2 regions of the Rhizobium sp. YS-1r genome follow, and region 2 is predicted to be linked to the other one. Evidence: predicted binding sites of a transcription regulator. Region 2 holds the regulator's gene; the other holds the start of a gene.
What was found. The regulator LexA, encoded in region 2, represses DNA repair genes until DNA is damaged. The targets are predictions, from matches to a motif close to TGTTCNNNNTGTGTTCNG.
Positions count from the first base shown of each region.

Region 1: the regulator LexA is predicted to act here: its motif matches at 2,230-2,247, upstream of JL39_RS27520 (PA0069 family radical SAM protein).

Region 1 covers NZ_JPYQ01000056.1:392,304-398,507, reverse strand. Annotated here, with positions in the region: gene JL39_RS27530 (glutathione S-transferase family protein) at 1-138, shown strand, start outside; gene JL39_RS27525 (ribonuclease HII) at 175-843, opposite strand; gene JL39_RS27520 (PA0069 family radical SAM protein) at 1,013-2,170, opposite strand; gene JL39_RS27515 (glycosyltransferase) at 2,301-2,819, shown strand; gene moaB (molybdenum cofactor biosynthesis protein B) at 2,821-3,372, opposite strand; gene JL39_RS27505 (4-(cytidine 5'-diphospho)-2-C-methyl-D-erythritol kinase) at 3,369-4,286, opposite strand; gene JL39_RS27500 (tetratricopeptide repeat protein) at 4,293-6,128, opposite strand.
Region 2 covers NZ_JPYQ01000032.1:78,964-85,167, forward strand. Annotated here, with positions in the region: gene JL39_RS20550 (ComEC/Rec2 family competence protein) at 289-2,562, shown strand; gene lexA (transcriptional repressor LexA) at 2,543-3,265, opposite strand; gene JL39_RS20560 (VOC family protein) at 3,465-4,337, shown strand; gene kdsA (3-deoxy-8-phosphooctulonate synthase) at 4,342-5,190, shown strand; gene eno (phosphopyruvate hydratase) at 5,310-6,204, shown strand, end outside.

The sequences.
Region 1 (6,204 bases), on a different contig from region 2:
CATGTCGCGCCGATGATCGACTATTTCGTCAAGGCACCGGTCGCTTCGGACATGATGGCCGAGAATCCAGAGGTCGTCGCGTGGTGGGAACGGATGGCGGATCGCCCGAGCATGCGAGCGACGGACCCGACAAGTTGATGCTCGGCGCAGGCGGGCGAAAGCTGGCCTTGGCGGTCAACCCTCCGGCAGATCGTCCTTCCGAAGCGGCCGGAAACTCATCCGGTGCAGGCGGCAGGGGCCATGCATCTCAATGCCGGCACGATGCTGCGGCGTGGCATAGCCCGCGTGATTGGCAAAGCCGTAGGCCGGGAACACATGGTGGGCGCGAGCCATCATCCGGTCCCGTGTGACCTTGGCGATGATCGAGGCGGCAGCGATCGAAACGGAACGTGCATCGCCCTGGATGACCGCCTTGCCGGGACAGCAAAGGCCGGCGGGCACGTCGCGGCCATCGGCGAGTACATAGGCCGGGGTTATGGCAAGACCGGCTATGGCCCGACGCATGGCATCGAGGCTGGCGCGCAGAATATTGCGCTCGTCGATATGGCGGGGGCCGGAAGCGGCGATCGAGACCTCCGATGTGGCCATGATCGCCTCGAACAGCACTTCCCGCTGGGCGGCGGTGAGCTGCTTGGAATCGTTGAGACCATCCGGGATATTGTTCGGATCGAGGATTACGGCAGCCGCAACGACGGGGCCGGCTAGCGGCCCGCGCCCGGCCTCGTCGGTGCCGGCGACCGGCCAATGGCCGGCCTTGCGTGCCAGAAGTTCCAAGCTGAAATCCGGAACGAGCGGCACTTCTTCGAAAAGCATCGGAGAATCGGGTGACGTGCGAGGCAACATGGCGGCAACCTCGCACGCCGACCCGATCTCCTGCAACCCCGGACAAGCGATGCGGCGTCGCTATCCACCGGGGCGGCGGTGGAACCGGGGAGATTCCGGCACGCAATGGATGCGGGGAAGGTGCCGGAAAGAGAAAATCAAAAAATCGCAGGCTTCATGCCTGTCGTGCTCAAAGCAGTGAAAGCTGTATGCCTCCGCCATCCGGCCGGATAAAAATGTCGTCGCGCAAAGGCAGGCCGCGGCGCACCATGCCGAGCCGCTTCACCGCCATCTCGAAGCGGCGGCCGATCTGCCATGCATAGGGGCCGGCACCCTTCATCCGCTTGCCCCACTCGGCATCATAGTCCTTGCCGCCGCGCATCGAGCGGATCAGCGACATCACGTGCCGGTAGCGGTTCGGATAGTTCTGCAGAAGCCAGTCGCGGAAGAGCGGGCTCACCTCCAGCGGCAGGCGGAGCAGAACATAGCGTGCCTCGGCTGCTCCTGCCGCATGGCCGGCTTCCAGAATGCGCTCGATCTCGTGATCGTTAAGCGCCGGGATCACGGGCGCCACCATGACCGCCGTCGGAATGCCGGCACCGGTCAGCGCCTTGATAGCGGTAAGACGCTTGGGAGGGGTCGAGGCGCGCGGCTCCATGGTGCGGGCCAGCTTGCGGTCGAGCGTCGTGACGGAAATGCCGACCTTCGCAAGCCCTTTCGAAGCCATTTCGGAAAGGATGTCGATATCGCGGGTGATCAGCGCCGATTTCGTCACGATAGCGACGGGATGGTTGGCCTTGTTCAGCACTTCGAGAATCTGCCGCATGATGCGCCATTCCCGCTCGATCGGCTGATAGGGATCGGTATTCGTCCCGATCGCGATCGCCCGCACCTTGTAGTCGGGCTTGCTCAGTTCCCTTTCGAGCAGCTTCGGCACGTCGGGCTTGGCGAAAAGCTTCGATTCGAAATCGAGTCCCGGCGAAAGCCCCATATAGCTGTGGGTCGGGCGTGCGAAACAATAGATGCAGCCGTGTTCACAGCCGCGATAGGGATTGATCGAACGGTCGAAGGAGAGATCGGGTGAATCGTTGCGGGTGATTGCCGTACGCGGCTTTTCCACCTGCACCTCGGTCTTGAACGGTTCCAGCTCCTCGATCGTCTGCCAGCCGTCGTCGAAAATCTCACGGCGCTCCTCCTCGAAGCGGCCGCTCGGATTCAAGCCCGCGCCGCGTCCGCGCCGACGGTCGACCTCTACCCTGAGGCCGGAGGACTTCACCAGCGCATCGGCAATATCCGCCGTATGGGCAGGCGCAAAGGCAGCCTGCCGCAAATGGGACAGCTCGTTCATCGGACGCTCCTGAAGGGGAAATTCCCCGTTCGTGATGATTAAATTCCTAGCCTCAAAACGAGAACATTGCAAGAACAAATTTTGAAAACCGTTTCTGGCATTCCCTGTTGCAATGCGGTAAATGTCAGGAATGCTGACTGTCATCATGGAATGCCGCGACCAGGAATCAGAGCTGGCGCAGACGCTCTCCATTCTTGTTTCCGCCGCGGTGGAAGGGCTTGTAAGCGATGTGGTGGTGCTCGATCACGGCTCGCGGGATGGAACCTCCCACGTCGCCGATGCGGCCGGCTGCCGTTTCCACACCCATTGGGAGATCAAGGACATCCTGCGCGGCGCGCGGGGGGAGTGGCTGCTTCTGGTGGAGCCGGGCGCGCGGCTGCAGGCCGGTTGGATCGACGAGGTGATGGAATATATCGCGCTCAACAAGCGGCCGGCCCGATTCGCGCCGTCGCGAACCTATCGGCGACCGTTCTTCAAGCGCATCGGGCGTGCGGTGCCGCCTCTGGAATACGGCCTGCTTTTGCCGAAACGACAGGCGATCGCGCTCGCCAAGTCCGGCATGGACCTGGAAGCGCTCGCCAGGGGGCAGAAGGCCTCGAAGCTCGTCAGCGAGATGATCCCTGCCTGGGTGGCGGCGTCAGCCCGCTGACTTATTTTCCGGCGCCCCGCTTCAAATGCTCGTCGAGCCGCGGCATGATTTCGATGAAATTGCAGGGCATGTGGCGATAGTCGAGCTGTGCCTTCAATATGCCGTCCCAGGCATCCTTGCAGGCGCCCGGCGAGCCCGGCAGCACGAAAATGAAGGTTGCATTCGCGACGCCGCCCGTCGCCCGCGACTGGATCGTCGAGGTGCCGATCTTGTCGTAGGAGATTCGGTGGAAGACTTCGGAAAAACCGTCCATCCGTTTTTCAAAGAGAGGTTCGAGCGCTTCCGGCGTCACGTCGCGGCCGGTGAAGCCTGTGCCGCCGGTGGTGATCACCACGTCGATCTCCGGATCGAGGGTCCATTCCCGAACCTGTTGAGCGATCCGTTCCTTGTCGTCGGACACGATGGAGCGGGCCTTGAGCTGGTGGCCTGCCTCGGCGATCCTGGCAACGAGCGTGTCGCCCGACTTGTCGTTCTCCGGCGTGCGCGTATCGGAAACGGTCAGCACTGCAATGCCGACGGGAATGAAATGGCGTGTTTCGTCTATCCGGTTCATGGCTCTGTACCGATGGTCTGCACGGCCTGAAAATACCAGTCCGGCTTCTGCTCGTTAAGGCTGTCCACTGCTTTTTGGGCTGTTTCGAGGGAAGGAAATATCCCGAAACAGGTCGCGCCCGAACCGGACATGCGCGTCAGCATGGCCCCTTCGGCGCCGATCATGTTGGAGATCTGATCGATCTCGCGCACGAGTGAACGGGCCGGCGGTTCGAGGTCGTTGCGTAACGTTTTGAGGAAAGGTACCCAGTCGTCGTCACGTGCGCCGATAGACGGGTTGTCCTTGCGAAGCAGACGCCGGAAGATATCCGGCGTCGAAACGCCAATGAGCGGATTGCCGAGCACAAGTGGCAGCGAGGGCAGGGTGGGCAGCGTGGCGAGTTCTTCACCGATGCCCCTGGCCATCAGCGCCTCGCCCTTGAGGCACATGGGCACGTCGGCGCCGAGGAACAGACACAGTGCGATAAGTTCCGGCTCCGGCAGGCTTGCATCCCAAAAGCGGAGGAGCCCGCGCAGCGTTGCGGCTGCGTCTGCCGAGCCGCCGCCGATCCCGGCCGCGACGGGCAGGTTCTTTTCGAGATGGATGGCGACGGGTGTCGTTGCAATGCCCCGATCTGCAAGCGTCCGGCGCAAGAGGTCGCGCGCTTGCAGCACCAGGTTCCCGTCCCCTTCCGCCGCATCGGCCGGCACGAAATGGGCGAACCGGCCCGAGACGATGAAGTCGTCGGCTTCCGCCGCGGCAAAGCTCAGCACGTCGCCCCTGTCGGCGAAAGTCACGATGCTTTCCAGCAGATGATAGCCGTCGGCCCGCTGTCCGGTCACGTGCAGGGCGAGGTTGATCTTGGCAGGAGCCAGTTCAAAAAGGCCCGCCTCGCCGGCAGGCCCGTTTTCGGGAAACATGTTGTCGATCGGCATGAAGCGTCAGGATTTCTTGTCGGGATTTGCCGGTGCGGGCGGCGGCGGGGCGGCAGGCTCCGCCGGGCTGCGGTCGGCAGTGGTCGCGGTCGGATCGAGCGGTGGGAGGCCTCTCTCGATCTTTTCCTTGATGTGCTCGCGGTTGATGTCCTCGCCTTCGGAAACGAGCGCCCGGTTCCACTGGTAGACCGCTTCAAGCTTGCGCCCAACGCGCCAGTAGGCGTCGCCCAGATGGTCATTGATCGTGGCATCGCCGGCACGCAGCTGCACGGCCCGTTCCAGTTCCGTCACGGCATCGTCAAACTTGCCCATACGGTAATAGGCCCAGCCAAGCGAATCGACGATATAGCCATCATCAGGCCGCGCATCGACGGCGCGGCGGATCATGTCGAGGCCCTCTTCGAGGTTCTTGCTCATGTCGACCAGCGAGTAGCCGAGATAGTTCAGCACCTGCGGCTGTTCGGGATTGAGCTCCAGCGCCTTGCGGAAGTTCGGCTCGGCCTTGTCCCACTGCTTCAGCCGTTCAAAGGCGATACCGCGCTGGAAGAAGACCGACCAGTCGCCGGGCTTCGGCACCGGGCCGATCACCTCGACCGCCTTGTCGTAGGTCTCCGCCATGGCCTTGTAGTCCTTGGCTTCGGAAAGCACGCTGCCATAGGCGATATAGCTACGAATGTCGGAAGGATCGGAATCGATCAGCGCCTTCAGATGTTGTTTGGCTTCCTCCGCCTTGCCGGTTTCCGAGAGCGTCACGCCGAGCTGCAGTTCGGAAATCCGCCGCATCGGCGAATCGACCGGCACGCTCGAATAGAACTTGATGGCGCGCTCGGGCTGTTCAAGCTTTTCGGCAATGCCACCGAGCAGAATCAGCGTATCGGCGCTTTTTTGATCCAGCGCGTGGGATATCTGCAGGTAGAGCGACACCATGTCCTCGGCGCCCTGGCGATTGAGCGCACCGCCGATGGAAAAGAGCACGCTGGCCGCGCCTTCGGCGGCATTGGTTACCTGTTGTTGCGGCTTCTCGCCCTTTTCAATGCTCTGCCTGAGTGCTTTCAGGGGCGCGTAATTGGCCACCATGCCATCGCCGACAGCGATTGCATCGAGCGCCTTCTGCTTGTTGCCGGCGGCGGCCTCGAGACGTGCAAGCGCCATCACGGCACGCATGAAGGTATCGGGCGCGGTTGCCACGGCTTCGTTGTTGGTGACGGCCGTGTTGAGATGCTGGCGTGCCGTACCGATATCGCCGGTGACGAGCGCCATGGCGCCGAGCTGGTAGCTGGTGAACACCTTGTACCAGGCCGGCCCCTTGAGATTGGCAACATTGGCCATGGCGCGCTTGCCCTTGCCGGCGCCGATATCTGCCCAGGCGGAAAGGAGCTGATGCGTCAGCCGGTCGAGATCGTTCGGCCCGTCATAGGCGAGGACCTTTTTCGCCGTGTCGAACTTCTTGTCGCGCAGGGCGTCGAGGCCGCGGACGATCTTGGTGATCCGCTCGACGGCCGCATCTTCCTTCAGCGCGTCAGCCTCCTTGAGGCCGTCCTCGAAATCGCCGTTGAGCAGCAGCGAGATCATCAGCCTTTCGCGGATCTCCAGATTGGCCGGATCGAAATCGAGCGCCTTGCGGTAAAGCGAGATGGCGGTCAGGTAGTCATGATCCACGTCGGCGGTGCGGCCTGCCAGGAACGCGCCGGAAAACGAATTCACATCGCTGGCATCGAAAGTCACCACGTCTTCTGCTGTTGGCCTCGGATCCGCGGTTGCCGCGCGTGCAACCGGGCCGATGAAAAGCACGGCCGCAAGCGCCGCGCTGGAGAGCAGAAGAAGGCTGGATTGCCGCCGCATGAAAGGTGCCTTTCGTGTAGAGCCTGGTACGGCGCTGAAATCAGCCGCCACACATGCTCCAATTGATTCACAACAG
Region 2 (6,204 bases):
GGGAGGGTTGGAAACGCGCAGGTTGCATCGTCGCATGATTTGGCGACGGGGCGGGCTTAGCGTTTCATGTCGGAAGACACTGCGTTTCCGAAGCTGATCAAGACGGGGCGGCCGGCAACCAGGCCGATGGATTTCGCGTTCGGCGAAGACGCATCCCGATCGGTGGACCAGGGGCATCTTTCTGAGCTTTCTCCAGCGTTCGAACGAAGGTCGGTGGCGCATCCGGGGAGGGCGCTTCCGCATCGTATATCCGTGGGTTTGAAGCGCCTGTGGCGCAATGCGCCGTCCATGATCTTGGAAGAGGAGGCGCATGGGCATGGCTTCCTCTTCGTTCCCGTTGTCGTCGGTGCAGGGGCCGCATGCTGGTTCTCCTTGCCGCAAGATCCGGCTTTTCTGCCGTTTTTTGTGGCTTTTCTCGCATGCACCATAATTGCTGCCATAACGCGTCACCAATTCGGCATGGCACGTATCATCCCGGTCGCCGCCGCACTCTTTCTCGGCGGCATGATGCTCGCGGAGCTGGAAACATGGAGGCAAAGTACAGTCGTTCTCGACTCGCCGGTGACGACCGAACTGACCGGCGTGGTCGAGCGGCGGGAAATCGATGCGAATGGACGCTGGCGCTATTTAGTCCGCGTCGGACGGACAGCCAATCCCGAGATCCGACGCCCTCCGGAGCGGGTGTCGCTGCTTGCCAGGGCGCGGCACGAATCTGCGGAAACCGGCGAGACGATCAGTGGCCGGGTACGCATATCGCCGCCTTCGGGTCCTGCACTGCCGGGGCTTAACGATTTCGCCTTCTCTTCTTATTTCGATGGTATCGGCGCCGTCGGCTTTTTCTATGGAGTGCCGAATAAGGAGGCAGGCCCGGCGTTGCCGCGAGCCTGGATTGCAGAATTCGAAAGCGGGCTTTTCGATCTGCGCAGCGCCATCGCAAGCCATATTCGCGAAACGGTGCCGGGCGATGCGGGCGCCTTCGCAGCCGCGATCGTGACCGACGAACGCCGGGCTATTTCCAAGGAGACCACCGAGGCGCTCCGGCTTTCCGGACTTGCCCATATCGTCGCGATCTCCGGGCTGAACATGGCGCTTGCCGCCGGCATCTTCTTCGTCGGCGTCCGCACTGTCCTTTCGTTTTTTCCCGGGTTTGCCCAGGCCTATCCGGTGAAGAAGATCGCTGCCGCCGGCGCGCTCCTGATGGCGACCGCCTATTACCTGATTTCCGGCTTCGGTGTTTCAGCCGAGCGGGCGTATATCATGATGGCGGTCATGCTTGTCGCAGTCTTCTTCGACCGGCCGTCGATCAGCTTGCGCAATGTGGCGCTTTCGGCCCTGATCATTATCGCCGTTTCGCCCTCGGAAATCCTGGGGCCCAGCTTCCAGATGTCCTTTGCGGCGACCGCAGCGCTGGTCGCCGGTTATGCGCTCTGGAAAAATCGATCGAAAAAGCACGATCCGGAACCGCTGCAAATTCGTCACCCTGTGGTGACGCCGGTACTGGCTTCCTGGAAATTCATTGCGGGCATTCTCGCCACGACCCTGATCGGCAGCACGTCGACGGCGATCTTTTCGGTCGAGCATTTCCATCGGATTGCGACCTATGGCGGTCTGGCGGCAAACCTCGCCGCCATGCCGATCATTTCTTTCGTGGTCATGCCGGCCGGACTGGTCGGCATGCTGCTCGTACCGTTCGGGCTCGATGCGCCCTTCCTGAAGCTCATGGGTCTCGGCCTGGAAGCGGTGATCTCCATAGCAAGACATGTGGCGGCCTGGGGCGGCGACGCCGGTATCGGCCGTCAGCATCCCTGGTTCCTGCCTGTCTCCACGGCCGGTTTTCTTCTGCTGACCCTTTTGAGAAGCAGGCTTCGGCTGGTCGGCATTCCGCTCGTTGCAGCCGCATTGTTGTTCTCCTGGCACGAACGATCGAAGCCCCTGCCGGATATTCTCGTTTCCGAGGACGGAACGATGATTGCCCTGATAGGCAGGGAAGGCATTGCCACCAACCGCACCCGCCCGCCCGATTTCATCTACGGCCAGTGGAAACGGGCACTTCTCCTGGGCGATCCCATAAAACCGGACGTGTCATCAGCAAGAGATAAACCGCCCGATGGGAAGCCTGAGGAGCGCCGCGAGCTGACGCAGGCCGAAATCGAGACGGCGCGGTCCCGCATCAGGCAGGTGCCTGCCGGTCATTTCGTATGCGAGCCGCGTGTCTTCTGCGGGGTGAAAACTTCCGGGGGCACCATCATAGCCTCCGTCGAAGACAGCCGTTATGCCGGTGCGGCCTGCGATGCCGCCCATATCATCATCGCGCCGCGCGCCCGTTTCGATCACTGCCGCTCCGGCGCATTGATGATCAACGGCAATGCTTTGCGAAAGACTGGTGCGCTCGAAATTTCCCTGCACGGCGCAGCCGACATCCGGCAATGGACTATTCGCCCCGCCATGGCCGGCCATGACCGCCCCTGGAGCAGGCATCGCCACTATGACTGGCGGAACAAGATGTTCGCCTCGGCGCTCCCGGAACAGCTTCGGCAATTGATCAATGGTAACGGCGGATGAGGCCGACCAGCTTGCCCTGGACCTTTACCCGGTCGGGCGGGAATATCCGGGTTTCGTAGGCCGGGTTCGCGGCTTCCAGCGCGATCGAGGCGCCACGGCGGCGGAAGCGCTTCAGCGTCGCTTCCTCCTCGTCCACCAGCGCTACGATGATGTCTCCCGGATTGGCGGTGTTGCTGTTGCGGATGATCACCGTGTCGCCGTCCAGGATGCCGGCCTCGATCATCGAATCACCCTTGACTTCCAGCGCGTAATGTTCGCCGGAACCAAGCATCTCGGCGGGCACTGCGATATCATGCGTGTTGTTCTGGATCGCCGAGATGGGCACGCCGGCGGCGATGCGGCCCATGACGGGAACCGTGGTGGCGTTGGAGAGATCGTCGTTGGCTGCGGGCTTGGCCGGAGCGGCAGCGACCGGCTGCGGCTTGCCGAGGCTGCCCTCGATAACACTCGGCGAGAAGCCGCGGCGTGGCTGCAGGCTCGGCTGATAGGCTTCCGGCAGCTTGATGACTTCAAGGGCACGTGCCCGGTTCGGCAGGCGGCGGATGAAGCCGCGCTCCTCCAGTGCGGTGATCAGCCGGTGGATGCCGGACTTCGACGCGAGGTCGAGCGCGTCCTTCATTTCGTCGAAGGAGGGCGGCACGCCGGATTCCTTCATGCGTTCGTGAATGAACAGAAGCAATTCCTGCTGTTTGCGCGTGAGCATATTTGGCACCTTGAGAGTCGGAAACAAATCAAGAACATACACTATATGTTCCATATGTGTTCCGCAAGTCCCTAAATTTTCGTGAAGTATGATGATTTTTCTTCATGGATGTCTGCAACATATCTCTTTCGACACCACTTGCTCGAAGCCGATCCGCTGCCAATGTAGTGCTGCGATTCCGGATTCTGGGGGCTCTCGCGTGAATGCTAGACTAATCGATCATCTCGTTCTGCCGGTGGCGGACCTTGCCGTCGCGCGTTCGCGACTGGCAGAACTCGGATTTACAGTTGCGCCGGAGGCCTTTCATCCTTTCGGCACGGCCAATGCCTGCGTGTTTTTCTCGGATGGGGCCTATCTGGAGCCGCTGGCGATCGCCAACCGGCGTCAGGCGGCAGCCGCGGCCAAGCGCGGCAATGTCTTCACCGCCCGGGATCTCGCCTTCCGCAAGGCGCGTAACAGGCAGGGCTTTTCGGCCCTCGCGGTTGCCACGGGCGATGCGGCAGCCGATCACGCGCGTTTCAGGCTGCGCGGGATTTCCGCGGGCGATATCCTGGAATTCTCCCGCGGCGTGAAGATGCCGGACGGTTCCGAGACTGAGGCAAGCTTCCGGCTGGCCTTTGCGGGAAACGAGCATGCGCCGGATTTCTTCTTGTTCTCTGCACAGCGGATCAATCCGCTGCCGGCCGATCGAGGCGAACTGGAACGCCATTCCAATACGGTGACCGGCTTGAGCGAGATCGTTCTTTCGGCCGCATCGCCCGACGATTTTGCGCCCCTGCTCGAAGAGGTGCTGCTCGCGAAAGCCGGGATCGAAGCTGCGGCCGTGGAGCTTGTCGCTTCGAACACACGCATCCGCGTCATGCAGGATCAAGATCTCGAATCGGAATTCGCCCTTGTGCCGTTGCCGAATGCCGAAGGTCTGCGCGGCCGGGCGATCATCTTCAAGACTGCCGATCTTGCCGTGACAGAGATCATCCTTGCTGCTAATGACGTCGCATTCGTCCGCCGGGAAGGCCGTGTGCTGGTCCAGGCGGCGCCCGGCCAGGGTGTGTTGTTCGGTTTCGAGGAATAGTCTCATGGAAGTTTCCGCCAATCCGCGCGTCTCCGTCGGTGAAGGGCACGGCAAGGTCGTCTTCGCACAGGATGCCCGCCTGTCGCTGATCGCCGGCCCGTGCCAGATGGAAAGCCGCGACCACGCCTTCATGATGGCGGGTGCGCTGAGGGAGCTTTGCGACAAGCTCGGCATCGGGCTTGTCTACAAATCATCCTTCGACAAGGCGAACCGCACGTCGATTTCCGGCAGGCGCGGCATCGGGCTCGAAAGCGCCATGGAAATCTTCGCCGATCTGAAGAAGGAATTCGGCTTCCCGGTTCTCACCGACATTCACACGGAAGAGCAGTGCGCCATCGTCGCCCAGACCGTGGACGTGCTGCAGATCCCGGCCTTCCTTTGCCGCCAGACGGACTTGCTTGTCGCTGCGGCGAAAACCGGCCGCGTCATCAATGTCAAGAAGGGCCAGTTCCTGGCGCCCTGGGACATGAAGAACGTGTTGGCCAAGTTCACCCAGAGCGGCAATCCGAACGTGCTGCTCTGCGAACGCGGCGTCTCTTTCGGTTACAACACATTGGTGTCCGACATGCGCTCGCTGCCGATTATGGCGGCGATGGGCGCTCCGGTCGTCTTCGACGCGACGCATTCGGTCCAGCAGCCGGGCGGGCAGGGCGGCTCCACCGGCGGCCAGCGGGAATTCGTCGAGACGCTGGCGCGGGCGGCCGTTGCCGTCGGTGTCGCCGGCCTCTTCATCGAGACCCACGAGGACCCGGACAATGCTCCGTCTGACGGTCCGAACATGGTGCATCTCAAAGATATGCCACGGCTTCTGGAAAAGCTGCTTGCCCTCGATGCGGTCGCAAAGGCTGCCTGAAGCGCCCGCCTGAAAAAGCGCGAAAAGCGGCTGCACTGTAATTTTCGTGTCACTGACCATGGGACATGGTCAGTGACACGAACCATATAGATCTGACGTCCAAGCCCAGGGAGAGTCTTTTGACCGCCATCACCGATATCATCGCCCGTGAAATCCTCGACAGCCGCGGTAATCCGACGGTTGAAGTGGATGTCTATCTGGAAGACGGTTCTTTTGGCCGTGCAGCTGTTCCGTCCGGCGCGTCGACCGGCGCGCACGAGGCGGTCGAACTGCGTGACGGCGGCAAGCGTTACGGCGGCAAGGGCGTCGAAAAGGCTGTCGAGGCGGTCAACACCGAGATCTTCGATGCGATCGGCGGTTTCGATGCCGAAAGCCAGATCCACATCGACAAGACGATGATCGCGCTCGACGGCACGCCGAACAAGTCGCGCCTCGGCGCCAATGCCATCCTCGGTGTGTCGCTCGCCGTCGCCAAGGCCGCCGCCGAATCCGCCGGCCTGCCGCTCTACCGCTACGTGGGCGGTCCGAACGCGCATGTCCTCCCCGTTCCGATGATGAACATCATCAACGGCGGCGCCCATGCCGACAACCCGATCGACTTCCAGGAATTCATGATCATGCCGGTCGGCGCCGATACGCTGCGTGACGCGGTGCGCATGGGTTCGGAAATCTTCCATGTCCTCAAGAAGGAACTCGCCGCCCAGGGGCATAACACCAATGTCGGCGACGAGGGCGGTTTCGCTCCGGGCCTGAAGAGCGCCCCGGAAGCCCTCGATTTCATCATGAAGTCGGTCGAGAAGGCCGGCTACAAGCCGGGCGACGACGTCTGCCTGGCGCTCGACTGCGCCTCGACGGAGTTCTTCAAGGACGGCAAATACGTGATGGAAGGCGAAGGCCGCACGCTGGAATCCGGCGCCATGGCCGATTACCTCGCCGAGCTCGTCGGCAAGTATCCGATCATTTCGATCGAGGACGGCATGGCGGAGGACGACTGGGACGGCTGGAAGGCGCTCA